One region of the Cobetia sp. BL01 genome, then DNA from elsewhere that is predicted to be linked to it. Evidence: predicted binding sites of a transcription regulator. Region 1 holds the regulator's gene; the other holds the start of a gene.
What was found. The regulator LexA, encoded in region 1, represses DNA repair genes until DNA is damaged. The targets are predictions, from matches to a motif close to TACTGTNTANNTANACAGTA.
Positions count from the first base shown of each region.

Region 2: the regulator LexA is predicted to act here: its motif matches at 3,066-3,085, upstream of ACZYGA_RS16030 (LexA family protein).

Region 1 covers NZ_JBVBEE010000002.1:300,155-315,107, forward strand. Annotated here, with positions in the region: gene ACZYGA_RS04995 (glyceraldehyde-3-phosphate dehydrogenase) at 1-265, opposite strand, end outside; gene mfd (transcription-repair coupling factor) at 814-4,341, shown strand; gene ACZYGA_RS05005 (S-methyl-5'-thioinosine phosphorylase) at 4,458-5,195, opposite strand; gene ACZYGA_RS05010 (hypoxanthine-guanine phosphoribosyltransferase) at 5,447-6,028, opposite strand; gene ACZYGA_RS05015 (mechanosensitive ion channel family protein) at 6,009-7,400, opposite strand; gene nagZ (beta-N-acetylhexosaminidase) at 7,448-8,542, opposite strand; gene ACZYGA_RS05025 (L,D-transpeptidase family protein) at 8,745-9,287, opposite strand; gene ACZYGA_RS05030 (TetR/AcrR family transcriptional regulator) at 9,287-9,964, opposite strand; gene lexA (transcriptional repressor LexA) at 10,529-11,158, shown strand; gene ACZYGA_RS05040 (hypothetical protein) at 11,289-11,528, opposite strand; gene ACZYGA_RS05045 (DUF6586 family protein) at 11,782-12,261, opposite strand; gene topA (type I DNA topoisomerase) at 12,261-14,903, opposite strand.
Region 2 covers NZ_JBVBEE010000012.1:43,573-58,525, reverse strand. Annotated here, with positions in the region: gene ACZYGA_RS16045 (trimeric intracellular cation channel family protein) at 1-232, shown strand, start outside; gene ACZYGA_RS16040 (LysR substrate-binding domain-containing protein) at 393-1,283, shown strand; gene ACZYGA_RS16035 (Y-family DNA polymerase) at 1,240-2,577, opposite strand; gene ACZYGA_RS16030 (LexA family protein) at 2,586-3,047, opposite strand; gene ACZYGA_RS16025 (LysR family transcriptional regulator) at 3,251-4,165, shown strand; gene ACZYGA_RS16020 (2OG-Fe(II) oxygenase family protein) at 4,187-4,936, opposite strand; gene ACZYGA_RS16015 (DMT family transporter) at 5,047-5,367, opposite strand; gene ACZYGA_RS16010 (DMT family transporter) at 5,382-5,750, opposite strand; gene ACZYGA_RS16005 (NAD(P)-binding domain-containing protein) at 5,953-7,368, opposite strand; gene ACZYGA_RS16000 (PAS domain-containing protein) at 7,540-8,400, opposite strand; gene ACZYGA_RS15995 (response regulator) at 8,397-9,284, opposite strand; gene ACZYGA_RS15990 (sensor histidine kinase) at 9,281-10,588, opposite strand; gene ACZYGA_RS15985 (DUF1989 domain-containing protein) at 10,863-13,274, shown strand; gene ACZYGA_RS15980 (ammonium transporter) at 13,630-14,953, shown strand, end outside.

The DNA of each region.
Region 1 (14,953 bases):
GGGCCGGCCCGAGATTCAGCTCGATCATGGCACGCACCAGCGGGAAGGTGTCCTCGACGGACAGCTCCACCCCTTCCGCCTTGCGCACCCAACGGTGGTTCTTGAGGATACGCACCATGGAGCGGTTGATCAGCGAACGCCCATAGATGGAGGGCACGACATTGAAGCGACGATAGAGGTCACCCAGCAGCGGGATCATCTGTTCGGCGAGGGCTTCATTGTCTTGCCACTGCTTGAAACAGGCTTCGAGATTCTCTTTGCTCACGGAGGAATTCCTCTGACTGGCGAACGATAGGCGAACGCGGCAAGCGAGCTTGCAGCGTCGGACAAGGCCAGCTGAGTATGCGTAACGGGGGGCGGGGTCACAATGAAAGGATGGTCGCACGGAGGGTAGTAGTGCTACAGAATCAACGATTTGACTACAAGAGCCCTTCCTGAAGCACCGTCCGCATCCCGGGGAGGATCGCCGGACAAGCTCTTGCGAGATTCCGGGCCTCGCCACCGATGAAAAGGCCACGCCTCGCCCCCATGACAGGGAATGACTTGCTATCATCAGGCGCAGGGCATTGACGACACCGCCTCGGCAGCCCCGTCACGGCAAGGGGTTGGGTCTGCGACCATCAGAGCGGGCCGTCAGAACGCCCCCTCCATGCTGGCTGCCACGAGTAGCGCCCTGCGCCGACCATTGCGCCTTCATCACCATCGCTCGCGCCGTCGCGGGCTTTCACCGTTTGGCGTGACTGGCGAGGAGCACTCCTCCCGCCGGTAAATCTTCCCGTGCGCCCAAGCCCAGGACACAAGACACCAGAGCCCATGTTCGAGACTCCGCTGACGCCCCCGTTGCCACGCTCTCCCCGTGAGACCACCTACTGGACGCTGCAGGATGGCAGCGCTGCCACCCTGGCGCTGGCGCGCCTGGCGGACGCCGATGAAGCGCCACTGATGGTGATCACGCCGGACACCGCCAGCGCCCAGCGTCTGGAGGCGGACCTGCACTTCTATACCCGCCACCCGGAGCGCCTGCTGCCATTCCCTGACTGGGAGACACTGCCCTACGACAGTTTCTCGCCCCACCAGGACATCGTCTCGGAGCGCCTGCGCACGCTGCGCACCCTGCAGGCCAGCCGCCGCGCCATCGTGCCGGTGCCGGTCAACACCCTGATGCAGCGCCTGGCGCCGGCGGATTACATCGCCGGCCAGGTCTTCAGTCTCGCCAGGGGAGACACTCTCGACCGCGAGAATTTCCGCTCACGCCTCTCACGTGCCGGATACCGTGCGGTGGAGACCGTCTACGAGCCCGGAGAGTATGCGTTGCGCGGCGCGCTGATCGACCTGTTCCCGATGGGCAGCGAGCAACCGCTGCGAATCGATCTGTTCGATGACGAGATCGACACCCTGCGCGCCTTCGACCCCGACACCCAGCGCAGCGGCGACAAGGTCGAGGCGATCGAGATCCTGCCCGCCCACGAATATCCTCTGACGCGCAGCGCCATCGCCTGTTTCCGCGAGGGCTTCGAGACACTGTTCGATGTCGACCCCCGCCAGTGCATCCTCTACAACGATGCCATCAAGGGCATTCCCTCACCGGGGCTCGAGCAGTATCTGCCGCTGTTCTTCGAGGAGACCGCGACGCTGTTCGATCACATGGGCGACAACCTGCGGATCGCCATGCTGCCGGGAGCTCGCGAAGCGGCCGAACATCATTGGGACGCCATCACCACGCGCTACGCCAATCTCGGCGTGGACCCCACGCGCCCGCTGCTGCCGCCGCATCGCGCCTTCGTGCCGGTCAACCAACTGTTCGCGTTGATCAAGCAGCACGAGCGCATCGAACTACTACGCGAGCCCAATGCGCACACCATCGAATTCGGCCAGCAGGCGCTGCCCAGCCTCGCCATCGATGCACGCAGCGCCGACCCCACCCAGGCGCTGGCGAGCTTCCTCAAGCAGCGACTCAACGGCCAGAGCGCACAGCGCATCCTGTTCGTCGCCGAGACCCAGGGTCGCCGGGAAGTCGTCGAGGAGCAGCTCGCTCCGCTGCTGCGCAGCTTCGGGCTACGCAGCCTGGAGGACTTCGCGAGCTTCCAGCACTTCGTCGACAGTCCCGCCGCGGTCGGCCTGACCGTCGGCGGCCTGACGCGTGGTGCCTGGGTAGCGGGTGAGCAGGCCTCCCAGGCGCCCTCCCCCGAGCGCGCAGACGCCGCCAAGGGGCTGGTCATCGTCACCGAGACCGAGCTCTATGGCGAGGTAGTCCGCCAGAGCCGTCGTCAGGCGCGTGCCACCGATGACAACGAACTGGCGGTGCGTCATCTCTCGGAGCTGCGCGAAGGCGCACCGGTGGTACACCACACCCACGGTGTCGGTCGCTACCTGGGACTCGAGACCATCGATGCCGGCGGCCAGGAAGCCGAGTTCCTCGCCCTTGAATACGCCGACGGCGCCAAGCTCTATGTGCCGGTGGACAGCCTGCATCTGATCTCACGCTATTCCGGCGCCAGCGATGAACTGGCACCGCTGCACAAGCTGGGGTCCGAGCAGTGGGAGAAGGCCAAGCGCAAGGCGGCCGAGAAGATTCGCGACACTGCCGCCGAGCTGCTGGATGTCTATGCACGGCGCGAAGCGCGTGTCGGCCATGCCTGCGACTTCCCCGCCGAGGACTACGCCCGCTTCGCGGCCAGCTTCCCCTTCGAGGAGACACCGGACCAGGCGCAGACCATCGGCGCGGTGATCCAGGACATGTGCTCTCCTCAGCCGATGGATCGCGTAGTGTGCGGCGATGTCGGCTTCGGCAAGACCGAGGTCGCGATGCGCGCCGCCTTCCTGGCCGTCAACTCCGGACGCCAGGTGGTGGTGCTGGTGCCCACCACCCTGCTGGCCCAGCAGCATTATGACAACTTCCGCGATCGCTTCGCCGACACCGCGGTGGAGATCGCCCTGCTGTCGCGCTTCACCAGCGGCAAGGGCCAGGAAGCGTCACTGGAGCGCATCCGCAAGGGGCAGGCGGATATCGTGATCGGCACCCACAAGCTGCTCTCCAAGTCGCTGGAATTGCCCAACATGGGGCTGCTGGTCATCGATGAGGAGCACCGCTTCGGGGTCTCCCAGAAGGAGCGACTCAAGAGCCTGCGTGCCGAAGTGGACATCCTGACCCTGACCGCCACGCCGATTCCGCGCACGCTCAACATGGCGATGAGCGGCATTCGCGACCTGTCCATCATCGCCACGCCACCGGCGCGCCGCCTGTCGGTGAAGACCTTCGTCCAGCAGCGTAACGACGGCGTGATCAAGGAAGCCATCCTGCGTGAGCTGCTGCGCGGCGGACAGGTCTACGTGCTGCACAACGAGGTCAAGACCATCGAGGAAAGCGCGGCACGCATCGCGGAACTGGTGCCGGAGGCCATCGTCGGTGTCGCCCACGGGCAGCTGCCGGAGCGTAGCCTGGAGCGGCGCATGTCGGACTTCTACCACAAGCGCTTCAACGTGCTGGTCTGCTCGACCATCATCGAGACCGGCATCGACGTCCCGAGCGCCAACACCATCATCATCGAACGCGCCGACAAGTTCGGCCTCGCGCAGCTGCACCAGCTGCGTGGGCGCGTCGGGCGCTCGCATCACCAGGCCTACGCCTACCTGCTGACCCCGCACCCCAAGGCCATGACCCGCGATGCGGTCAAGCGTCTGGAGGCAATCAGCGAATCGCATGACCTGGGGGCAGGCTTCACCCTGGCCTCCCATGACATGGAGATCCGTGGCGCGGGCGAGCTGTTGGGTGATGAGCAGTCCGGCCAGATGGAAACCATCGGCTACTCGCTGTACATGGAGATGCTGGATCGCGCCGTGAAGGCCATCAAGGCCGGCAAGACGCCCAACATCGAATCGCCGCTGGATGAGGGCGTGGAAGTCGGACTCAATCTGCCGGCGCTGATTCCGGGTGACTACCTCCACGATGTCCAGCAGCGCCTGATGATGTACAAGCGCATCAGCAACGCCGAGAACGCCAGCGATCTCCGGGAATTGCAGGTCGAGATGATCGACCGCTTCGGCCTGTTGCCGGAGCCGGTCAAGACGCTGTTCCGCCAGACCCGGCTGCGCCAGCGCGCCCAGGCACTGGGCATCGTCAAGCTGGAAGCCGGTGCCGCACGCGGTCGCATCATCTTCGGCGCCCAGACGCCTGTCGATCCCTTGACGCTGGTGACACTCATCCAGCGCCAGCCCGATGTCTACAAGCTGGAAGGTGCCGACACACTGCGCTTCACCACCGAGATGGAAGACGCCGAGGCGCGCTTCAGCTTCTGCGAATCCCTGCTTGAGCTGCTCAACGCCAAGACCCAGGCGGCCTGACGCCCCCACTCACCTCTGTGCACGTGAAAATGCGCGGAACATGAAAACGGCCTGCATCGCTGATGCAGGCCGTTTTTCTGGCAGTCAGACCGCCTCACCTCCCAGGGACAAGCGCCTCACGCATGGCGTGCCAGCAGCGCCGCCAGCAAGCGCTGCACCTGCGGCATGCCTGCCTCGATCACCGATTCCGTTCCGGCCCTCGTCGGCTCCTCCTCCCCGACCCCGGCCGCGTGACTGATCACCAGGCACAGGCTGGCGTACTCCATCTCGAGTTCCCGGGCCAGCACGGCCTCGGGCATCCCCGTCATGCCCACCAACGTATTGCCATCGCGCGCCATCAGACGAATCTCGGCCGCGGTTTCCAGTCTCGGCCCCTGCACCACGCCCAGCACTCCGCCTGCCTGGATCACCAGTCCCGCGTCAGACGCCGCCGAATGCAGCTCCTCGCGCCAGACACGGTGATACGGCCAGGCGAATGCCACATGCTGGAACGGCTTGAAACGGCCATCGAAGAACGAGCCCTCGCGCCCCGTCGTGTAATCGATCAACTGATCCGGGACCACCAGCGTGCCCGGCGTCAGCGTCGGGTCGATACCTGACACGCAGTTGACGCCAACGACGTGAGTCGCCCCGGCCTGCTTGAGCGCCCACAGGTTGGCGCGATAATTGATTCGGTGCGGCGGCATCTTGTGGGGTTGACCATGCCGCGCCAGAAACAGGATCGACCTGCCGTCGAGCCGCCCCTGCACCACCCCGCAGGACGCCGCCCCCAAGGGAGTTTCCTGACCACCCCGCTTGAGCACCTCCAGACCCGGCCAATGGCCGAACCCGGTCCCCCCGATGACTGCCAGCATCCCCTGTCTCCTCGCCACCCATGTGCAGGAATCTCTCAAGAGCCGAACGCTTCGGCCCTGAGCGAACGCTACTCCGAGCCAACCGACAACGACAAGCACAATCGTCACGCTCTGCGCCAAGAGACGAGAAAAGGCCCCGAAAACGATACCACCCGCCGCGGTGGCCCGGGCGGGTGGTGATCACATGCAGGCGTGGCTGCGATGGTGAGACAGGACGGCAGCGCGACGAAACCGCCTCGTCTTCAGGAACGTTACAGCCCCTTGGGCGCGTAGATGCCCGGCGCGTTGCGCCAGTAGCCCTTGTAATCCATGCCGAAACCGAACAGGAAGCGGTCCTCGACATCCAGACCACAGAAGTCGGCCTTGAAGCCCGGATAGGCCTTGCGATCGTGCTTCTTGTCCACCAGCACACAGCTGGACACGCTGCGCGCACCCGCTTCACGGCAGTACTCGATGATGGCCGCCAAGGTGCCACCCTCATCGAGGATGTCATCGACGATGACCACGTCACGACCGGCCATCGGCAGTTCCGGATTGACGCGCCAGAACAGCTCGCCGCCGCGCATGGCACCGCGGTAACGCGTCGCGTGCAGATAATCGACTTCCAGCGGGAACTTGAGTCGGGTCAACAGCTGACCTGCGGTAATCAGGCCGCCATTCATCACGCAGTAGAAGATCGGCATGCGATCACCAAGGCTGCGGGTCAACTCCCCGGCCATGCGATCAAGTGCGACCTCCAGCTCTGCCTGGGGAATCAGGCAGTCGGCGTTGTCCATCACGTCTCGCATTTCGGCATGCAGGGCGCTCAGGGAGTCAGGCGTCGGAGTCAGCATCGGGAGTTTCCTGGGTATCACTGGCCTCATCTCCACGTCGGGCGGACGTGGCAGAGGATGTAGCAGCGGAGGATGAAGCAGAACGGCGGGACCCGCTCTGCGCAGCGTGTGACGGCGAGGCTTCAGCGGCCTTGCCGTCCTGTTCGTCTTGCGGTCGGCGCGAGGACGACTCGCGATCAGCATTCGTGTCGCCTTGAGGAGCAGCGCCCTCGAGGGACAGCACGTCAGCGAAGTGCAGGCGCTGCCCCGGCAGGGCCACGCGTGCATCGTGCTCACGGATGATGTCATGGATGCGCAGCAGCACATCCTGCTTGATGGCGTGATACTTCACCCAGTCGGTGGTGCGCGTGAAGACGTACACGAAGAAGTCCAGCGAGTGTTCACCGTAGCTGTTGAAGTTCACGATCTGGGTCCGCGTCTGGTCGATCTCGTCATGCCCTTCCACCATCTCGCGGACCGCGGTGATGATGTCACCGACCCGGGTGGCATCTTCGTAACGCAAGCCGATGGTCTCGAAGATGCGCCGGTTGTACATCCGTGACGGATTCTCCACCGCGATGCTGGTGAAGATGGCGTTGGGGATGTAGAGCGGACGCATGTCGAAGGTGCGGATGCGCGTCAGCCGCCAGCCGATGTCCTCGACGGTGCCCTCGATCTCGCGGTCCGGCGAGCGAATCCAGTCACCGACCTTGAACGGGCGGTCGAGATGGATCATCAGGGCACCGAAGAAGTTGGCCAGCAGATCACGCGCGGCGAAGCCCACCGCGATACCGCCGACCCCACCGAAGGCCATCACGCCGGACAGTGACACACCGAGATTCTGCAGGATGGCCAGACCCACCAGCACGATCACGACGGCACGCAGCAGTTTGCTGATCGCCGAGGCCGTGGTGGCATCCATCGCGTTGACGTTGGTGCCGGGCGGTGGCGTGGTACGCAGCGACTCGAAGCGCTTGATCATGCGAATCAACGCCCAGGCCAGCGCCAGCAGGGTGATGATCTGTCGCACCGTGCCCAGATAGGCCTCCAGGCTGCCGGGCGCGAACTGATGGGCAAGAATGTCCAGCGCGACCAGCGAGCCCATGCTGTAGAGCCACAGAGACAGCGGATGGCGCAGCCCGTGCAGCAGCGCGTCATCCCACAGGTTGCGACTCTTCTCGGCATGCACGGCCAGGCGACTGAGCAGAATGCGCTCGCTCAGATGCAGCACGATCACGGCCACCAGCACCAGGGCGAGGTTGATCCCCCAGAGTGGCAGACCGAAGGTCTGCTCCACCCAGTTGCGCAGCGGCTCGACCCAGTGATTGATCATCTCTTCGGCAGGCGCCGCCAGCTTGTCGGCAGCCGCCTCGGTGGCGGATTTCTCAGCCATGTGGAGTCCTTGGGTGACGTCTGGAGGAAAAGCCCCTCAAGGCTGGCTCATTCAGCCAAGCCCGATGGCATGGCCACCTGCTCGAGCGGCTGACTGGCCGCCAGCGCCTCGAGACGTGCATGGGTACGCCGCCAGCGAGACAGCCCCGCAAGGCCCTCGAGCGTGGGGCGGGCGCGCCCGTAGCGCAGACGCGCCTGACGCTTGCCGGCATTGCGCTGCTCATCCCCATCGAGGCTGTCGAGCACGGCACGTGCGGCGGCGGGATCATTGCACACCAGCGCCATGTCGCAGCCGGCATCCAGTGCCAGACGAGCGCGCACTTCCGGCTCGCCCTCGGCCACGGCAGCCGCCATGCCCAGGTCATCGGAGAAGATGGCGCCCTTGAAACCGAACTCCTCACGCAGCAGCCCCAGCCAGCTTGGCGAGAAGCCGGCGGGGCGCGCATCGAAGTCGGGATAGATGACATGAGCCGGCATCACGCCACCCAGGCGATCCGCCAGCGCCGCGAAGGGCTTGAGATCATGCTCGCGCAGCTCGCGGAAGGAGCGGGGGTCGATCACGCGCTCGCGGTGGGTATCCGCCGCGATGCCACCATGACCGGGATAATGCTTGCCGACTGCCGCCATGCCAGCTTCGCGCAGGCCCTCGATGAAGGCGGTCCCGACGGCAATCACGTCCTCGGGAGTCGTCCCGAAGCTGCGGTCGCCGATGATGGTGGAACCCGCGACATCGATATCCAATACCGGCGCGAAGGTGATGTCGCAGCCAATGGCAGCCATCTCCATGCCCAGCAACCAGCCGGCGTCACGGGCAAACCCGAGCCCTGACGACTGGGCATCATCACCGCAGCCGTCACAGTCACGTCCCAGGCAGCAATGTGCCAGGGCGCGCATCGGCGGCAGGCGGGTCACGCCTTCGCGCAGCCGTTGCACCCGTCCGCCTTCCTGATCGATGGCGATCAACAGATGTGGATTGACGCGGCGGATCTCACCGCACAGCGCCAGCACCTGCTCGGGAGAAGCACAGTTGCGCGCAAACAGGATGACGCCGCCGACGGCGGGGCGTGCCAGTAGTTCACGTTCGTCAGACGTGAGGGTATGCCCCTCGACGTCGAGCATTACGGAGCCCAATGGCTGTGTCATGACATCCTTCCTGTCCATGGCCTGCTGGCCGTGTCATGCGCTGCAAGGCATGGCACGCACGGCAGGGTTTCATGTCGTTACGGGGCTCGGCAGCCTGGAAGACAAGCCTCAGGACAGGCGGCCGGCGCGAGGAAAGGCGCAATTCTAGCCGACTGAGCGCGACTCGAACAGTCGCGAGCACCAGCCGCCAGGCAACGCAGCGTCAGGCGTGCAACAGCACTGGCGTTCCGGCCGGCGCATGCCGGTAAAGGCACAGCAGATCCTCATCGCGCAGACGAATGCACCCATGGGAGGCCGGGGTGCCCATCGGCTCGCTGGTCGGCGTGCCATGGAAGTAGATGTAGCGCCGCAGGCTGTCGACGCGCTGTCCCGCCGCGTTGCGGCCACGGTTGATGCCGGGCTCACGACCGCTGAGCCACAGGATACGCGTCAGGATCCAGTCGCGTTCGGGGTGCTCGGCGGCCAGTCGAGGCGTGAACACCTCTCCCGTGAAGCGCCGTCCACGATAGACGGCACCACGTGGGTTGCCCTCCCCGATCGCGGCGCGAACCACATGCCAGCCGGTCGGCGTGCAACCGCTGCCATCGAGCTCGCCGATACCGTTGAGGCCGCTGGAGATCGCACAGGCATGCACCAGCGTGTCAGGGTCAGCCGCGGGGGGCGGCGCATCACGACTGCCACTGGGCGCGTCATTGCGTATCTCGAGACGCTGGCGGGTGAGATCCACGCAGACCCAGCAAGCCATCAGCTTGCCGCCTGGGTGACCGCTTCACCATCTCCGAGCGAGGCCGGCAGCGGAGCCGCCATCGCCGCGACCACCACCGGACGCATGTGCTGGATCAGCTCGCGCACACTGGTGTGATGGCCGTATTCGGCCTCTTCGATATCGCGCAGTGCGTCCAGTCCCGAGAAGGTGAAGATCACGCTGCCGAGCATGAAGTGCAGACGCCAGAAGCGCTCGTTGTCTGGCAGGTCCGGCGTCGCAAGCTTCAGGAGCTCGGCGAAGCGGCTGAAGACCGTGCCGTAATGCTCGCGGATGTAGCGACGCATGTGGCCCTGCCCCTGGGTATAGGCAAGCCCGAGCAGGCGCATGAAGGTACGCAGGCTGTTGCGCTCGGCCGGCACCTCAAGCACCGTGCGCGCCATCACTTCCAGCAGCGTTTCCAGCGGCACCTGACGACCGGCATGCTGCTGCTCGACACTGTCGAGTGCCGCATGGAAACGCTCGCTGAAGGGGTCGAGATAGCGGGCGAACACTGCCTGGATCAATGACTTCTTTGAGCCGAAGTGATAATTGACCGCCGCCAGGTTGACCTTGGCCTTGCTGGTGATATTGCGCAGCGAGGTTTCGGCGAAGCCTCGCTCGGCGAACAGGACCTCGGCGGTATCGAGGATACGGGTAACGGTATCGGTCTGGGCCATGGGCGGATGCCTTGTCAGATGATCAGTCACGAGGGGGCACGGGAGTCCTTGTCCCCCCGGACAACGGCAAGGCCGTGGCCCGGGGGGCGACTCTTCTCATGCAGGTCAATCAAACGACATGTCGGTCTTCACGCACCGCGTGTCAGGCAGCGACTCCGAGGCGGAGGCTGCCACGAGCCGTGTCCCGAGCACAGGACAGACGCACAGGACACACAGGGCCTGTGTACCGGTAGCCGGATGCGCTCGACGAACATTCGTTTGAAACAAGATAATTCTAGCTGTCCATGCCATGACTGGCAATTGCTGGTTGTTTCAAACACTCGACAGCCAAGACCGGCAGGACGCGCATTCACGCGGGACATTCGGGGACGGGATGGTCATGGGGCGTCCCGGACACCCGCTGTCTCGCGTCAGCATGTCGATGTCGACGAAGATGCCGGCAACGTTGCTGCCAAAGCACCCACGATGCCTTGCATGACCGCCATGACTGGATACAATGACAGTTGTATGGATGCACACCCCGTGCCGTCAGCTCAGATGCCGCCCAGGCCAAAGGCAATGCCCATGACTCAGCCGCTTACTCCGCGCCAGCAGGATGTCTTCGATTTCATCATCAAGACCATCAAGTCCTCAGGCTATCCGCCAACGCGTGCCGAAATCGCCCAGGCACTGGGCTTTCGCTCACCGAATGCCGCGGAAGAGCATCTGCGTGCCCTGAAGCGCAAGGGAGCCATCGAGATGGTGCCGGGCACCTCGCGGGGCATCCGCGTGCCGTCTCTGGCCGAGGCGGAAGAGGATAGCGAGCAGGGCCTGCCGGTCATCGGGGAAGTGGCCGCTGGCAGCCCTATCCTGGCCAGCCAGCATATCGATCGTCATTGCCCACTGCCCAGTGACTACTTCTCGCCTGCCGCCGACTATCTGCTGCGCGTGCGCGGGGTCTCGATGAAGGATGTCGGCATTCTGGAAGGTGACCTGCTGGCCGTGCACCGCACGAGCAGCGTGCGTGACGGACAGATCGTGGTGGCGCGTCTGGGGGATGAAGTGACGGTGAAGCGTTTCCGTCGCGATGGCCATTACGTATGGCTGGAAGCCGAGAACGAGGACTTCGCTCCCATCAAGGTGGATCTGCGCACGGACAGCCTGGAAATCGAGGGCCTCGGCGTGGGCGTGATCCGCGATGGCGGCCTGCACTGATCTCAAGGCTTGCAGGCAGTCTGTCCTCACAGCGCTGACGCGCAGATGACGATTGTCGTCATCTGGGCATCCACGAAAAAACCCGCCGGTTGGCGGGTTTTTTCGTGGCTGGCAGACATGCGGGAAGTGCTCAGTGCACCATGCCTTCCGACTGCTCGTCTTCATCATCCTCGCCATCCCACAGGCGGGTGCGGGTGATGGCGTGATCGATCATCTCACGCGCGACCTCGAAGCGATTGTCACGCAGCAGATCGGCAGCTTCATCGGAGATGCGGATACTGAGAAGTGGCTCACCTTCACTCTCGGCGGCACGCAGGATCACTTCCCCATCTTCCATTTGCACGATTTCAAGTACGGCGGGATCGGACACGTCATTCCTCCTGCACGGCATCCTGAGGATACCGGCGTCGTTGTGATCGTCAGCTTGACGGCGGGCAGGCCCTGCGACTTGCAGTCACTGGCGACAATGCAGAAAAAAGTACGACCACAGCCAGAGCCATGGTCGTACCGGAGAATGCAGGGCTTGCCACAATGCCGCCAGTCTAGCACCCGTCATGCCAGGGCGTCACCTGAATGACAGGTGCGTGACATGCCAGCGCTTTCGGGTCAGGCAAGGCGCGACGCTACCACTCCACATTCGACTCGCGAAGGTGTGACAGCAACGCCTTCATGGCGCTGACTGCCGTGGCGAGACGCTCTGCCAGAGGCGCATTGGCCGCCGCGGCGATGATGAGACCATCGCCACGCGCCTGGCCTTCCTCACGCCGGGCAGCACCGCCCTCTTCATGCAAACGCGTGATATCGGCCACCAGCTGGCTCAACCAACTGTCCGGCTGCGCCTGCAGGCTTCGCAACTGCTCGATTTCCGCCACGGGAGTCGGCGGTGTGGCCAGCCGCTCGCGCCAGCTGCCCTCAGGCCAGCGTGCCGACGCGGCGCACTCCTCGATCAACGAGGCCAATGCCAGCTCCATCAACGCCAGCGCCCCTTCCTCACCGGCCATGCGCCGTGCGACGGCATGCTCATCACGCGTCGCGACGGCCGCCTGCTCCAGCAGCAACTCGGCCTGATACAGCAGTTGATTGGTGCGGCCACGCTGGCTCATCAGCTCTTGGCTCCCTTGCGCTTGTCCTCGACGACCCAACGGCCGTTGTCGAAGGTCGCCTTCCACCCCGTCGCCTTGCCATCCTCGTCCGTCATCACGAACTGCTCCTTGGCCTTGCGCGAGAAACGAATCTGCGTCGGGCGGCCATCGGGGTCTTTCTCCGGCGCCTTGAGGATGAAGTGATACTTCTCCGGCAGCTCGTCGGCATGCGCCTTGAGCTCGCTGACCAGCGGCGGACGCGTCTCGCGATTCTTGGGGAACTGACTGGCGGCAAGGAACAGGCCACTGGCGCCATCACGCAGCACGTAGTGATCCTCGACCTTCACGCAGGCAAGTTCCGGCATGGGGATCGGGTCCATCTTCGGCGGCGCGACCTCTCCGGACTTGAGCAGCTTGCGGGTGTTCTTGCAATCCTCGTTGGTGCAGCCGAAGTACTTGCCGAAACGCCCGGTCTTGAGCTGCATGTCGGCACCGCACTTGTCGCACTCGATGACCGGCCCATCGTAGCCCTTGATGCGGAACTGACCCTGCTCGACTTCATGTCCCACGCAGTCCGGGCTGTTGCCGCAGACGTGCAGCTTGCGCTGCTCGTCGATCAGATAGCTGTCCATGGCCGTGGCGCAGATCGGGCAACGGCGCTTGGCACGCAGTGCATCGGTCTCGGCATTCTCATCCGCGTCAGCGGCGACCGCCTCATCCCCCGGCAACAGGTCGATGGTGGTCTTGCAGCGCTCCTTGGGCGGAAGGTTGTAACCGGAGCATCCCAGGAAGACGCCGGTGGAGGCGGTACGGATCTGCATCTCGCGACCACAGGTCGGGCAGGCGATATCGGTCGGCACCGGCTGATTCGGGCGCATGCCCTCTTCTGACTGGGCGTGATCCAGCTCGGCCTTGAACTCGGCGTAGAAGGCATCCAGCAGCTCGCGCCAGTTGCGCTGACCATTGGCCACCTCATCGAGGTAGTCTTCCATGCGCGCGGTGAAGCCGAAGTCCATCAGGTCCTTGAAGGATTCACTGAGACGATCAGTGACGATGTCACCCAGCTTCTCGGCGTAGAAACGCCGATTTTCCAGCGCCACGTAACCACGATCCTGGATGGTCGAGATGATCGCCGCATAGGTCGAAGGACGGCCGATGCCGCGCTTCTCCAGCTCCTTGACCAGACTGGCTTCGGTGTAACGCGCCGTCGGCTTGGTGAAGTGCTGCTGCGGGTCCAGCTCGACCAGCTCCAGCACCTCGCCGATGGCCAGGTCCGGCAGTGACTGATCCTCTTCCTTCTTGCCCGCCGGCTTCATCACGCGGGTATAACCGTCAAACTTGAGCACCCGGCCCTTGGCGCGCAGCTCGTAGCCATCGACCTCGATGGTCAGGGTCGAGGACAGATACTCCGCCGGCACCATCTGGCAGGCGACGAACTGACGCCAGATCAGCTCATACAGACGCTCCGCGTCACGCTCCATGCCGGTGAGGTCCGTCGCGCGACGCGCCACCTCGGAGGGACGGATCGCTTCGTGAGCTTCCTGGGCGCCTTCCTTGCTGGAGTAGACGTTGGCGGCCTGCGGCAGATAGTTGTCGCCGAATTCCTCAGCGATGAAGTCCCGCGCGGTGGCCACCGCGTCCGCCGACAGATTGGTCGAGTCGGTACGCATGTAAGTGATGTAACCGGCCTCGTAGAGGCGCTGCGCCATCATCATGGTCTTCTTGACCGAGAAGCCGAGACGACTGCTGGCCGCCTGCTGCAGGGTCGAGGTGATGAAGGGGGCATTCGGCTTGGAACGGGTCGGCTTGTCTTCGCGATTGGAAATCGCGAGCCGAGCGGTACGCAGCGCCGCGATGCGATCCAGCGTTTCCTTCTCGCTGGTCGGACGGAAGGCCTTGCCATCCTGACGCGCCAGCTCGAAACGGATCGCCTCGCCGCTGGTCGCGGCAAGCTCTGCGTGCACATCCCAGAATTCTTCCGGAATGAAGGCACGGATCTCACGCTCACGCTCGACGATCAAGCGCACGGCAACCGACTGCACTCGCCCGGCCGACAGCCCACGAGCCACCTTGGCCCACAGCAGCGGCGAGACCATGAAACCGACGACACGATCCAGATAGCGACGCGCCTGCTGAGCATGCACGCGGTCCATCTTCAGATCGCCCGGCTCATCGAAGGCCGCCGTGATCGCCTTCTTGGTGATCTCGTTGAACACCACGCGCTTGTAGCGGGTATCGTCGCCACCGATGGTCTCGCGCAGGTGCCAGGCAATCGCCTCACCTTCGCGGTCCAGATCCGTCGCGAGATAGATGGTGTCGGCCTTCTCGGCCAGGCGCGTCAGCTCGGAGACGACCTTTTCCTTGCCGGGCAGGATCTCGTAATGCGCCTCCCAGCCGTTCTCCGGGTCTACCCCCATGCGACGGATGAGCTGCGTCTTGGCCTTCTTTTCCTTGTGAGCCGCCTTGGCTTCCGGCGACATCTTGCGCGTCTCGGCTGCCTGACGGGCACGCTCCTTGGGATCGGTGGCCTGCTTGCCGCTACCGCTGGTCGGCAGATCGCGGATATGCCCGACACTCGACTTCACCACGAAGTCGTTGCCGAGATACTTGTTGATGGTCTTGGCCTTGGCAGGCGACTCGACGATCACCAGTGACTTGCCCATGGTTGCTCGCATCTCCTGGCCGGCGCTGACTGCACCGGCGAATGACTCGT
Region 2 (14,953 bases), on a different contig from region 1:
GGACCTGTCAGCGAGTGGTGAACCCCGCACGTCGGGCACGCCCGCAGACAATCAGCGCGAGCAGGGTGATGCCGAATTCGCCACCACCCTGGGGGGCTCTGTGGGGCTCAGCAAGCTCGAGGCCTCGATGAAGATCGACCAGCCCCCCGAGCCGCCGATGCTGCCACGCCGTACTCCCAAGGCGCGGGTGCGCATGCTGCGCCCCGGCGAGAGTCGGCGAGGCAGGAACTGAGCACGGAAGGTCATGGCGTGATCGCTTGGAAGCGGTGCGTGATTATGGTGCAAGAAGTGCCTGACAGATGCCGATCATTGCGATTTCTGCAAAGATACGGGCCGAACAAGGGGTCATCAAGGTCTGACAAGGGCCATCGTCTTCTGGGAGAAGTTTCATCATGCGCAGTCGCTCACAAGACCTTGAATGGTTGCTGGCGGTGGTCGACAGCGGAGGGTTCAGTGCTGCCGCCAAGCAGCGGGATGTGCCCGTGGCCAAGGTGTCGCGGGCCATCCAGCGGCTGGAAAGCGAGCTTGAGACACCGCTGTTGACTCGTACCACTCGCAGCGTCGCCCTGACGGACGAGGGGCGTGCTTTCGTCGAGCGCATCAGGGAGGGGCTGCAGCAGTTGAGCGAGGCCGAAGACGTCTTGCGTCAGCAGCGTGATCAACCCAGCGGCCGTCTGCGGGTCGATGCCGCCAGTCCTTTCGTCCTGCATCAGCTGGTGCCGCTGGTGGGAGAGTTCGAACGTCGCTATCCCGGCATTTCCCTGGAGCTTTCGGCGGGTGACGACATCATCAATCTGCTGGAGCAGCGCACCGATGTCGCCATTCGCATCGGCGAGCTCGAGGATTCGACCCTGCACGCCAAGGTACTGGGGCGCTCGACCCTGCACCTGGTCGCCAGCCCCGCTTATCTGGCAAGGCATGGCACGCCGACGAGCGTCGCGGCGCTGGCGTCGCATCGCCTGCTGGGATTCCTGCCGCCCAGTCGCCTGAATCGCTGGCCACTCAAGGGTGCGCCCCGGGAGCTGGAAACGACGCCGCACCTTTCCACCTCCAGCGGTGAAGTCATGCGCCAGCTATGCCTGGCCGGCCACGGCATCGCGCTGATCTCCCGCTTCATGCTCGCCGATGACCTGGCGTCGGGCGCTCTGGTGGAAGTGCTGCCGGGGCAGGTCCAGTCGCCCAATCCGCGTGAGTTGATCCAGGCGGTGTACTACCGCAACAGCACGCTCTCGCCCCGTATCAGTGCCTTTGTCGAGTTTCTTGCGTCGCGCCTGACGTTGTAGGGAGCCGAGGGGGGCTCCCCAGTCGCTTCAGCTCCTGCCAGCGGGTGGTATAGCGTGAGCTGCGATGCGCGCAGCGCAGCTGCCAGGCGGCATCCGGGCGCGCGACGCCCAGACGCACGGTGCCACGACCCATCTTCTGATTCATCGCATCCAGTGTCGCCATCAGCTGCTGGTTGCGTTCTCGTCTGGCGATATCGGCCTCGCTGTCGAGCAACGAGAGCTGCTCTCGGGGCTGGTCGATGAGGTCCAGCAGCATCACGCCTGCCTTCATGAAGCGATAGCCGCGCAGATAGATACGCTCGAGCGCCTGATGGGCGGCGGCGAGTATCTCGCGGCTGTCGCTGGTCGGTTCGGGGAGTTCGATGATGGTGCTGGGCGAGTATTGCGGGAGATCCGGGCGGTGGCGGTTGCTCTTGCTCTTGAGGAAGACCAGCACGGCACGTGTCTGGCTGCCCTGATGGCGCAGCTTCTCGGCGCCGCGCTGGGCGTGCTGGCGAATGGCATCCTTGAGCTCATTCATGTCATCGGTCATGCGGCCGAAGGAGCGTGAGGTCATGATGCGCTGACGGGCATCATCGGGGTCGTTCATCTCGAAGCAGGGCGTGCCTTGCAACTCGCGCACGGTGCGCTCCAGCACGACGGAATAGCGCTGACCGATGGCGCGCGGGTCCGCACAGCGCAGGTCCCAGGCGGTATGCAGCCCTTGCAGTGCCAGCCGTTCGACCAGGCGATGGCCCACGCCCCAGACATCGCCCAGCGGTGTGTCTTCCAGCAGGCGCTGGGTGCCGACTTCGGCAGGTTCCAGCACGCAGACACCGCCGAATTCCGGCCGCTTCTTGGCGGTACGGTTGGCCAGCTTGGCCAGGGTACGAGTGGGGGCCACGCCGACACATACCGGGATGCCGGTGAACTTGCGCACATTGCGGTGCAGGGTACGACTCAGCGCCAGCATCGCGTTGCGGTCAAAGCCATCGAAGCGCACGAACATCTCGTCGATGGAGTAGGGTTCGACCCCCGCGCTGTATTCCTCCAGCACGTCGCGCACGCGCGCCGACATGTCGCCATACAGCTCATAGTTCGAGGAGAGCAGGTGGATGCGCCCCTCGCGTACCAGGGATTGCAGCTGGAAGGCCGGAGTCCCCATCTCGATGCCCAGCGCCTTGAGTTCCTGAGAGCGCGCGATCACGCAGCCGTCATTGTTGGACATCACCCCCACGGGGCGGCCTTCCAGGCGCGGATCAAAGACTCGCTCACAGCTGGCGTAGAAGTTGTTGCAGTCGACCAGCCCGATCATCGGCGCGCTCATACCGAGTATTCGTGGATGACGGAGCGCACCACCCCCCAGACCTGACACTCGAGATCGATGATGGCCACCGGCGGATACAGGGCATTGCCGGAGCACAGATACGGCCGCTGGCCGATCAGTTCGTAGCGCTTGACCACCACCTCGCCCTCGACCAGCGCCACCACGATATGTCCGGGGCGGGCGTCGATGGAGCGATCCACGACCAGGGTGTCATTCTCGTAGATGCCGAAGCCTTCCATGCTGTCACCTGCCACCGTCATGAAGAAGGTCGCTGCCGGACGCTTGATCAGCCGCTCGTTGAGATCCAATGTCCGGCCAGCGTAATCCTCGGCCGGTGACGGAAAGCCGGAAATTCCCGCACGCCCCGTGATGTGGGGGTATGGCAGCTCACATGGCGCAGGAGCGGGATGAGGGCGAGCCAACGTCTCGTGAGTGGCAAGGGGGGCAGATGCGGTCATGGAAAGCTCTCCTGTCATGGCTGTATTTATATACAGTATCCGTGGCAGGCAAGCGTTAGGCAACCGCTAATATGCAAAGCCGCCTCAAGCGAAAGTGGCCGCTGCGAAGCCCGGATGGCGAGGGTGTTATGCTCGGCATCGGCGAATGCCATCGGGCGCAAGGTCCGGTGTCTACGTGAAAGGCGGATTCACTGTGGAGAGCCATGAACGAACTGACCCAACGACTGCGCACCTTCCTCAAGGTGGCGGAGCATCAGAGCTTCAATGCGGCAGCGCGTGAGCTGGAGATCGCCAGTTCCACGGCGACGCGTCACGTCAATCATCTGGAGCGACAGCTGGGCGAGCCGTTGCTGGTGCGCACCACGCGCCATGTGCGGCTTTCGCCTGCCGGTGAGCGAGCCGTGATCCGTTTCCGTGCCATCCTGGGCGAGGTGGCTCAATTGACGGATGAGCTCGAGACGCTGAGTGAGCGAGTCGCGGGGCCGCTGCGCATCTCGGTGCCGTGGCGATATTCGCGCCTCTATCTGGCACCGCTGGTGAGTGAATTCATGCAGTGCTACCCCGAGGTGGCGCTGGATATCGTCAGCAGTGATCAGCGTGTGGATCTGATCGAGGAGCAGTTCGATGTCGCCATCCGCATCGGCCATCTGGAAGACTCGAGTCTGATCGCACGGCACATCAGTGACCAGCGTTTCGTGCTGGCCGCGGCGCCGTCCTATCTCAGTGCCCAGCCGCCCATTCGTCAGCCCGAGGACCTGGAACGGCACCGCCTGCTGACCTTCAGCTATACCACCGCCAATCATCACTGGCGGCTGGTGCAGGGTGAGCGGGAGCACCGCATCTCGGCGCGAGCACGCGCGCTGCGTACCAACAACGCCGACATTCTGACCCAGGCAGCCCTCGAGGGAGCTGGTGTCGTGGTGCAACCGCTCTGGGCCATCCGTGAAGAACTGGCCCAGGGGCGCCTTGTGGCGGTGCTGGAGGACCATCAGGTCACGTCGTCGGATTTCGACACTGGCATCCATGTCGTCTTCGCGCGCGAGAATCAGCACAACCCGCGCGTGCGTGCCTGGGTCGACTTCCTGCTCGCCCGCCGCGAGCAGCTGGCCGGTCGCTAGCAGGTTCTCGGCAGGTGGTGATCAGTAGAGAATATCGCTGCGGATGATGTACTTGGCACCATCGCGGATCGGCTCGCCTGCGTGCACGCAGTGCTGCGGGTGCGAGCCATGCGGGAAGCACAGCACACCACCCTTGGGCGTTGCGACCGAGACTGTCTGGATGTCGTCCCGTGACTGGGCAGGCCTTTCGGGGTCGCGACGGCTGACCAGAAACTCGGTGCGCCCGCCGGTATAGCCATCGCTCAGGAAGATGAGGAAAGTGTACTGGCTCATCAGGCCCGGATAGGCGTCCTGGACGATCTCGCCATTGATGACGCGACTGCCCGGCCAGGCACCATCGGTATGCGGCTTGAAGAAGTCGCCGGCCTCGTAGCGATAGACACGAAAGCGCGCATTGATGCCTTTTGCGCCTTCGCCCTGGATCTGCTCGGTCACCAGTGGCGCCGAGCGCGCCCAGATGACCTGATCGATGGCGTCACTGACGACCCAATTGACGTTGTGGTTGTGGCGTACCGAACGCGGCAGGGAGACGGGCGCATCCTCCTCGAAGCCCATTGCCTCCAGGGCGGCGACGAAGTTGTCGGCCTCGGCAGGCGTCAGCACATTGAGCAGCTGGAAGGCGCCCGGGACACCCTCGACCTCTTGACGGACCACCTCTGGTGTCGCCTCGGTCTCGAAGAGGTCAGACACGTCACCGTTGTCCGTCCAGATGGGCAGGGGCGTGGGAGAGAAACCGCGCTCGTGACTGACGGCGTAGAAGGACAGGCTCATGGCAAGACTCCTGAATGGCATGATCACGAATGTTGCCCGAGAGGCTAGTGCACTGCCAAAGACAGAAAAAGGCACCTGACGGCAATTGGCCATTGCACGAATGGCAATGATCAATGTCCGCCTGTCAGGTTGAGGCCGACGATCGACAGCACGATGAGGCCGATGCAGGCCATGCGGCGAAACGAGAAGTGTTCGCGCCAGAACAGCACGCCGATGATGGCGCTGACCACGGTACCGATGCCGGAGAATACGGCATAGGCGATGCCCAGGCTGATGGTGTCCATGGCCAGATACAGCAGGCTCAAGGAGGCGCTGAAGCCCAGCGCGACCAGCAGCACACCCCGTCGGCGGCGGTGGTTGGCGTATTGATTGAAACCGGTGACGCCGACGACTTCACAACAGCCGGCGGCGATCAGATAGACCCAATCCATGTCATCCCCCCTGCTCAGTCACTGACGGTGGTCTGTGGTGTGGCACTCGCGCGAGTCCGCTTATCGGCAGGCGCGCCGGGGGCCGTCTTGAGCACGATGATGCCGATCAGCATCAGCACCACGAAGCCCAGCGTGGACCACTGGAACTCGAGCTCGAAGAACAGCAGGTCAGTCACCACCGTCCCCAGCGTGCCCAGGCCGACGAAGATGGCGTAGGTGGTGCTGGCGGGCAGTGTCCTGGCGATCTGGGTGACCAGACTCAGGCTGATGATGACCAGCAGCACCGTCAGTGCCCATTCCAGTGGAGTGTCGGCGACCTTCAGGCCCGTGGCCCAGCCGATTTCGCATAGGGTCGAGATCAGGAAATAGAGCGTGATGCGCATGGTGATCGGGCGTCCTTGTGGGGTGTCGGGAAAATGAGGCGTTCAATCGCCAGCGAAAGACATGCGTTGCATGAATGCGAGTCTATATGAGGTTTTGTTGATGTTTCTGGCCATGAAAAGGCGGAGGGAGCCCCTCCGCCTGGTGCCTGGCAAGTCGTCCGCGCAGCTCCTTCTCACAAGAGCGTCAGGTGACCAGAAAGCGTCAGGAGGCCAGCGGCGTGGTCGTCGCCTGAGCAGCTGACTCCTCGTCGGATGGCGCCTCGGCCTCGGCCTCGGCCGGCTGGGCCAGATAGGCTTCCAGCGAGTCATCCATCGCCTCAAGCCACGGCGTGTGATGTCTGGGCGCCTGGGTGCCGGTCATCAAGGAGCGATAGCCGTGATCGCGGAAGGTCATGATGTTCTCGTGCTTGTGATGCTCCCACTCGAGGAAGGTGCGATTCACGCCATCGATATCGAAGCTCGGGTAGTCGGTCTCGCTGATCAGCGATTTCACGTAGTCACCCTGGAAGATGATCATCGCCGCGTCGCTATCCAGCGTTTCCTCACGCTCGCGCCATGCCTGGCTATCGGCTTGCATCGCCGCTTTCGCCGGCAGTGTCTGGGTGCCGAGAATCGCATCGCGCACCCACCAGGCCTGGGCATCGAACATGTTGAAGGTGTACCACTGGTCCTGCATGCCGAGATAGAACAGGCGCGGATTCTCTTCCCACACCACGCCCTTGTAGAGCCCCAGCGGCCACATGCGGTTGGCAGTCTTGAGGCGCAGCGACTCCTCGAGGAACGGGAAGTGATGCAGATAGCCGGTGCACAGGATGATGGCATCGACTCGCTTATGGCTGCCGTCACTGAAATAGGCGGTATCGCGATCGACCTTCACCAGCAGCGGCTTCTCTTCCCAGTTGTCCGGCCATTTGAAGCCCATCGGGGCGGTGCGATAGCTGGTGGTGATGCTGCGCGCACCGTATTTGTAGCACTGCGAGCCGATGTCCTCCGCGGAATAGCTGCTGCCGAGCAAAAGCAGATCCTTGCCCTTGAATTCCAGTGCATCGCGGAAATCATGGGCATGCAGAATGCGGCCATTGAAGGTCGAGAATCCGGGGAATTCCGGCACATTGGGTGTCGAGAAATGTCCGGAGGCCACGATGACGTGATCGAATTCTTCGCTGGTCACCAGATCGAGCGCCTGATCATGCACGCTGACCGTGAATTGCTGGGTAGTCTCATCGAAGGTGACCTGGCGCACCGGGCAGCCGAAGCGGATGTACTTGCGCACGCCAGCCTTCTCGACACGCCCCTTGATGTAGTCGAACAGCACGGCGCGCGGCGGGTAGGAGGCGATAGGGCGCCCGAAATGTTCTTCAAAGGAGTAGTCGGCGAACTCGAGACACTCCTTGGGACCATTCGACCACAGGTAGCGATACATGCTGCCGTGGACCGGCTCGCCGTGGGCATTCAGGCCGGTGCGCCAGCTGTAATTCCACAGACCACCCCAGTCATCCTGCTTCTCGTAACAGACAATCTCGGGGATCTCGATGCCCTTGTCGGCTGCGGATTGAAAGGCGCGCAATTGAGCCAGTCCACTGGGGCCTGCGCCGATGATCGCGATACGTTGGGTCATGGATACCATCCTGTTCTTGTTGTGTCTTGATGCGTTACCTGAGGTTTCGTGACGTGATGACGTCGAGAAACACTGACAACGAAACAGGCTAGCGAGATGTGACCTGGCTGCACATTGCTCGGAAAGGGTAGCCATAAAGGAGTATGCGATGCCGGTGCCATACCCACCGGATCATGCGGAATCCCCTGCCAGGTCCGAGGTGTCGACGGCGAAGATGATGCCTTCCACGGCCAGCGGCGTGCCGTCAGGTGAATAGATGCCATGGCCCTTTTCCTGTACCCGGCGCACGTCGCCATCGTGGTGACGAATGCGGTAGGCAAGGGTGAAGGGCGTGTGTGCCTGAAGGGCGGCCTGTACCTGGTCCCACACGCGGTCGGCATCCTCGGGGTGGATCATGTCGCCGTAGGTGAGGGAGGGATGATCGAGCAGGTCGCGCGGGCTGAGTCCGGTGATGGCCAGGCAGCCGTCACTGATGTACTCCATCGACCAGTGGCGGTTGTTGCGCGCGCGATAGACCATCGCGGGCAGGCCCTTGATCAGGCGCGTCAGGCTGCGCAGGTTGGCGGCGTCGATCTGCTCCTGCTGCACGCGCTCGCTGATGTCATGCAGAGTGAGCGTGGCGGGCCAGGGCGAGGCCAGCGAAAGTGACTGGCTACGGACTTCACACCAGCGATAGTGGTGGTCCGGCCCCAGAATGCGCAATCGCCAGCAGTCAGGCCGCTCACGGCGTGACACGTGCCGGGCCAGCACGTCCCAGCGGGCGTGATCTGCGGGGTGCAGTGCTTCCCGCAGGCGTTGAGGGGGCGCGACCAGCTCCGTGGTCTGCCCCCGGGAGATGGCTTTAGTGATGTCCCGCTGACTTTCCGGCAGTTGTCCGCTCAGGGCCTGCCAGCCACGCGAGGCATAGAGCAGCGTGCTGTCAGCATCCACCACGACCACGGCATCACTCAGGCTGTTGAGAATTCTCTCGGCGCTCAAGGCAGGAGATGACGACGGGGTCTCGGAGGCCCACTGTTCGAGAAAGCGCATCATCTCAGGCTCTCCTTTTCGGCCCGTGTCATGGCCTCTTTGGCGCTTGTCGCGTCCTCGGCGGGCGCTCGGCTGGCATCACTCGCTGGCGTCAGCGGGTGGGCGTATACCCAGGCGGCCAGCTCCAGTCGCGAATGCAGATCCAGCTTGCGCAGCAGATTCTTGACGTAGACCTTCACCGTGCTGTCACTGATGCCCAGCTCGCGCGCGATCAGCTTGTTGCTGAGGCCGCGCCCGATCCATTTGAGGGTATCGCGCTCACGCTCGGTCAGGCCGCGATGCCAGTCCGCCGTATCGGCCTCAGCCATGCCGTCAGTCAGGGCAGCGTCTTTCGCCTCGGTCAGCGGCACGGCTGAACCCGGCGTGGGAACGCCACCTTCCAGCGGTGCATGTTCGCGTGCCGAGCGCTGGCGGTGGTCCTGCTGCAGGCGCCTGGCCAGCAGCAGCAAGGTCTCTTCCTCCAACCCCAGCTTGCCGTCGATGACAGCCTGCAGGCGCTCGAGAATGCGTTCGGGGGCGGTGTCCTTCATCAGGTAGCCATCCGCCCCTTGCTGGATGGCATCCAGCAGATGACGGCTGTCGTCGGAGGCGGTCAACAGTACGACCTTGAGGGCGGCATCACGCTGCTTGAGATGGCGCATCAGGGTCAGGCCATCGAGTTGCGGCATCTGCCAGTCGACGATTACCAGCTCGGGGGCGAGGGCGGGGAGGCGCTCGAGCAGATGCGCACCATCATCGAAGTCGGCCACGACCTCGAACAGGCCACCTTCACTCAAGAGCTCGGCAAGCCCGCGCCGAAACAGCGGATGGTCGTCGACGAGTACCACTCTTGTCGGGAGTGTATGACGTGTCGGGTGCGTCGAGGGTGTCTGTCGTGTCGCGGTCATGTGTCGCGGCGCTCCCAGCTCAGTGCCACGCGGGTACCGCCCTGGCGAGGCTGGGTGATGGCGAACTCGGCCCCGAGGTGGCGCGCACGATCCTGCATGATGCCCAGCCCGAAATGCGCGGCGGGGATCTCGGCGGGATCGAACCCGCAGCCGTTGTCCTCGACGGTCAGCAACACCCGCGCCGCCGGCTGCGGCCCAGAGGACTGATAGAGCAGTTGCAGGCGCAGGTGGGTGGCCCGGGCATGGCGCACGCTGTTGGTCATCGCTTCCCGCACGATGAACATCACCTGCAGGGACAGGGTATCGGGGAGGTGCAGTGACTGGATGCGATTGTCGAGCTCGAACACCATGCTGGAACGGGTCTCGAATTCCTCGATCAAGGCCTCCAGCACACAGGCAAGCGGCGCGTCTCCCCAGGTGGCGTGCGCGCCATTGATCAGTTCACGGGTCTGGCGGAAGGTGCGCCGGGCCTGGGTATGCACCTCCTCAGCCAGTGCCTGCACCTCCTGTGGCGCATGGCGGGCGGCACGTGTCAGGCGTGCGCTCTGCATCTGCAGGTAACTCAATTCTTGGGCGAGGGTATCGTGCAGCTCCGCCGCCAGTTGTCGGCGTTCGTTCTTCAGGGCCTGTGCCACCGCTGCCTGCCTGTCTTCGGCGTGACGCGCCTGTTGCTGCTGCAATGCCAGCCCACGGCTCAGAGCGTCGATGACGGCGTGGGCCAGCGGTGTCTCGCGAGAGGGGGCTGCGGCTGCTGGCTCTCCAAGCCACAACCAGTCATCGCCCGTCGCCCCTCTGCCCGTCTCCCCTCTGTCAGCGGCGTCCGTGAGGGCGATCAGCACGCCACCTGGCGTGCCGGCTATGCCAGACGCCTGCTGTCGGTCGCCGGGATCGCGACCGATATTCCTGACGACTTCCTGCAATCTATGGCGCGCAGCGGCTGACAAAGCGATGCCGGCAGGGGAAATCACCGCATGGGTCGCCTGACCGGGTGCGCGATGCACGACACAGAGTTCGCAAGTCGCGGAGTGCGCCATGCCGCTTTCAGGGCAGCCGTTCAGCATGTCCAGCAGCTCTCTCAGCACGGATGGCAACGCCTCCTCAAGGTCAGCGCAGGTAGCGATGCGCAAGGTGATGGCATCGAGGTGGTGTCTGTCACGCAGATCAGGCGGCGGGATGGCAGCAGGGCGAACGGGAGTCTCGGCATCGGCGCGACAGCCTCGTGCGCGCTGGACATCAAGGCGATGCGCTATCCCTTGCGATGCAGGCGCCTTGCCTGTCTTCGATGCGCCGAGACTGAGTGCCATACGAGTTCCTCTGTCGTTTCGCCGCCCCCGCGGCGCGCCCTGATTCGAGTGTCACACCAGCAAGCTTCATGCCAGCGAATGGATTACTCCTTCATGGGTACCTCTCTTGATGGATTGTCGTCGTATCTACTGAGAGTGAATTTAATTAACCATGAAGAACGTGGTGCGCGACGCAAGGGGTCATGCACCATCCAGGCACATCTGATCCAGGCTTGCCCCTCGAGCGCTTCCTTCGACTGGCTCGCCTGCCATGACAACAAGAGGTATCACCAGGATGGGACTTGCAGTCGAGATACCCGCAGCCACGCCGAGCCAGCCGTATCGTTACCGAATCGCCGGCCTGGAGGTGTTGGCACTTGATCTGTCGCCCGGCGATAGCGTGCAGGTGTCATCCGTGGACGGTGCGCAGTCCTGTGAGTGGCTGGCACTGAAGGCTACGGGGGATGAATCCGCCGATGCGGCACAGCAGAGCGGGGAAAGCTCCCGCGAAGTGGTGAAGGGGGCAGGCACGACAATCGAGGCGTCGCTTGCGCACTTCGCGAGCGTCGTCAGCCAGGGAGATCACGCCTCCGCCAGTCAGCCTCAGGCCAGCGAGGCGCAGGAGACGTCCGGCAACAGGAGTCCGCACACTCAGGCACGCCTGGAAGCGCTGGGAGTCGCGCATTGCCCGCCATCGCACTGGCAGCGCCTGTCAGCGGCCGGATTGCCAGCCGAGATTCGCTGGCCGCTGGAAGCGCCTGCCGCACGCCTGATTCTGCTGGCCCCCGGCAGTGACATGACGATCGAAGGAGAGCGGCTGGCCACCGAGCTTGAGGTGTCCCATTTCTGCACCGGGCTTGTGGGGCTGGAACATCTGCCGGTGCCGCTGGCGCCGATCCGCCAGGAGACGAGAGTCGCGGCGGGGACGGTCGAGGTCTATGAGGTCAAGCAGGGCGAGTGGATCCAGATCATCGATGTGGCGGGGCGTCAGTGCTCCGACTTCGTGGCCTTCGACGCCACTGCCTGGGCACGGGGCGAGGAGCTGGGGCTGGATGCCGGCGCCACGCGCAGCCTGTCCGGGCATTGCATGCCCAATCCGGGACTGTATTCGGTGTTCTTTGATCAGCACCTGCATCCGATGCTCGAGGTGATCCAGGACACGGTCGGACGTCATGACAGCTTCATGCTTGCCTGCTCGCCGCAGTATTACGAACACCACGGCTACTTCGGTCACGACAGCTGCACGGTCAACTTCAACAATGCCCTGTCGGCGTCTCATGGCATCCGACAGCGTGCCAGCTGGCCGGCCATCAACTTCTTCTTCAATACCTGGGTACAGCCCTGCGGCACCCTGGCGGTGGATGAGCCTTGGTCACGTCCCGGCGACTATGTGCTGTTGCGCGCCGACCGTGACCTCATCTGTGCCTCATCCGCCTGTCCGGACGACATCGACGCCGCCAACGGCTGGGTGCCGACCGATATCCATGTGCGTATCTACGCCGCTAAACATGACTTCCCCCGCGGTATCGCCTATCGCAACCGGCCCGAGGAATTGCCGCGCATGACATTGCCCACCGCCTTCCATCCCTGCACCTCCGCCTTGACCAAGCAGTACATCGATTACCACGGCTACTGGCTGGCCACCCATTACGAGGGGTGGGGGGCCAAGGCGGAGTATCTCGCCTGTCGCGAACGGGTCGCGGTGATGGATCTCTCCGCATTGCGCAAGTTCGAGGTCGCCGGACCGGACGCCGAACGCCTGTTGCAATATGCGCTGACCCGCAACGTGCGCCGACTCTCCATCGGAGAAGTGGTGTATTCCGCCATGTGTCAGGAAACCGGCGGCATGCTCGATGACGGCACCCTGTTCCGCATGGGCGAGCAGACCTTCCGCTGGATCTGCGGTGATCCGGCCAGCGGCCAGTGGCTGCGGGATCTCGCAGAGCAGCAGGGCTATCGCGTCACGGTGCGCGACTCCACCCATCAGCTGCACAACATCGCGCTGCAGGGGCCGAAGAGCCGCGAGGTGCTGGCGCCGTTGATCTGGAATGCGCGTACCCAGCCGGAGGTGGATACGCTGGGCTGGTTCCGCTTCATGGTCGGCCGTCTGGCGGGGCCGAATGGCATCCCGCTGATGGTGTCGCGGACCGGCTATACCGGTGAGCTGGGCTATGAGATCTGGTGTCATCCGCATGACGCCCCGGCCGTGTGGGAGGCGATCTGGGCGGCCGGTGAGCCGCATGGCATCGCGCCACTGGGGCTGGATGCCCTCGACATGCTGCGGATAGAGGCGGGATTGATCTTCGCTGGCCATGAATTCTGCCCGCAGACGTCTCCCTACGAGGCGGGCATCGGCTTCACCGTGCCGATGAAGAGCAAGGAGGATGATTTCGTCGGGCGTGCGGCCATGCAGCGCGAGACGCCGGAATCCCGCCATCGGATCATGGGCCTGAAGATGGACAGCAGCGAGCTGGTCAGCCACGGCGACCTCGTCTATCACGGCCGCTATCCGGTCGGGGTGATCACCAGCGCGACCCGCTCTCCCTTGCTCAACCAGTCCATCGCCATGTGTCGTCTCGCCCCGGATTTCTCAAGCCCCGGAACGCAGCTTGAGATCGGTCAGCTGGATGGCCACCAGAAGCGTCTCGTCGCCGAGGTGGTGACATTGCCCTTCCATGATCCTGAGCGTCTCAAGGTGCGTAGCTGAGTGATGCATGGCGCATGACCGAGACCTCGCGCGTGAGGCTGGACGGTGACGATCCGTATATGCAGTACGACTCACGTCATATCACGGTGCAGGACGCCGCCTGCCTGCCTCAATAACGAACACCCTCTTGCCAGGTGGTGATTTCCGGGCTTCATATATGAAGAGGTGTCCACGATTTCGATAAGATATCAATGAAAACAACGTATTGCTGAAGGTGGCCATCAGGGGTCATCTGGCATGTCGCTTGCTTTATCCAGCAGGTCCCCCTTGAAAAACAACAACAACCTTCGGGCAGACAGGGTTTCCATCGGCAGGCATGCGGTGGCAGACCCGGCCCGGAAAAGGAGAAAAGACGATGGATGAAAAGACGTTGCAAAGCATATTGGATATGCACCAGGCGATGAACATCGAAGTGTTCTACTGGTGGTGTACCGCCATCATGTTCCTGATCCACGCAGGCTTTCTGGCTTACGAGATCGGTGCCTCCCGTTCCAAGAATGCCCTGGCGTCCGGCATGAAGAACGTGCTGACGCTGGCCTCGATCATCCCCGCCTTCTACTTCGTGGGCTGGTGGATCTACAATGCCTTCCCCAATGGGCTGATTCCCATCGAGGCTTCCGCCGCTCTGCCGTGGAGCGCGAGCATGCGCCCGGACGCCGATGACATGGGCACCGGTATCTTCTTCGCGGCCTTTGCCCTGTTCGGTGCGACCACGGGCTCGATTCTCTCGGGCGCGGTGATCGAACGCATCCGCCTGGGCGCCTTCCTGTTGCTGGCGGTGATTCTCGGTGCGGGTGTCTGGATCCTGGCGGGTGCCTGGGGCTGGCATCCGGATGGCTGGATGCTGCACAAGCTGGGCTACCACGATGTCGGCGCGGCGGGCGTGGTGCATGCCGTGGCTGGCTTCTTCGCGCTGGGCGTGCTGCTCAATCTGGGCGCGCGTATCGGCAAGTACAGTGACGATGGCAAGCCGCAGGTGATCGCACCGCACAACATGCCGATGACCTTGATCGGGCTGATGCTGATCATTGTCGGTTTCTTCGGCTTCCTCGGCGGCTGCATCATCTTCAACACCGGTGACATCGGCTGGACCACCATCTACGGCAATCGCACCAACCTCTCTGCCTTCGCCTTCAATACCCTGATGGGCTTCGGTGGCGGCGTGATCGGTGCCTATCTGTCCTCGCGTGATCCCTTCTGGACCATGTCCGGTGCGCTGGGCGGTATCATCACCGTCGCGGCGGGGCTGGATCTCTACAACCCGGGCCTGGCCTTCGTGCTGGCCGTCACCGGTGGCGCCCTGATGCCGAAGATTGGCGCGCTGCTCGAGAAGCGTGGCCTGGATGACTCCGTCGGTGCCTTCGCGGTACATGGCTTCTGCGGCTTCTATGGTGTGGTACTGGTGGGTGTCTTCGCCGCGGGCTTCCCGAATGTCGGCGAAGGCGTGCCGGATGTCTCCTTCACCGGGCAGCTGACAGGCGCGGTGGTGATGGCAGTGACGGGCTTCGTGCCGGGTTGGGGCGTTGCCTATCTGCTCAAGAAGTTCAACCTGCTGCGCGTGCCGCCGCATGTCGAAGTGCTCGGGCTGGACCTGTTCGAAGTGCCGGCCAAGGCCTACCCGGAGAGCATGGCAACCGAGTCATCTTCCAGCGTGCCGGCACGTTCCGGCGGGGTAGTGG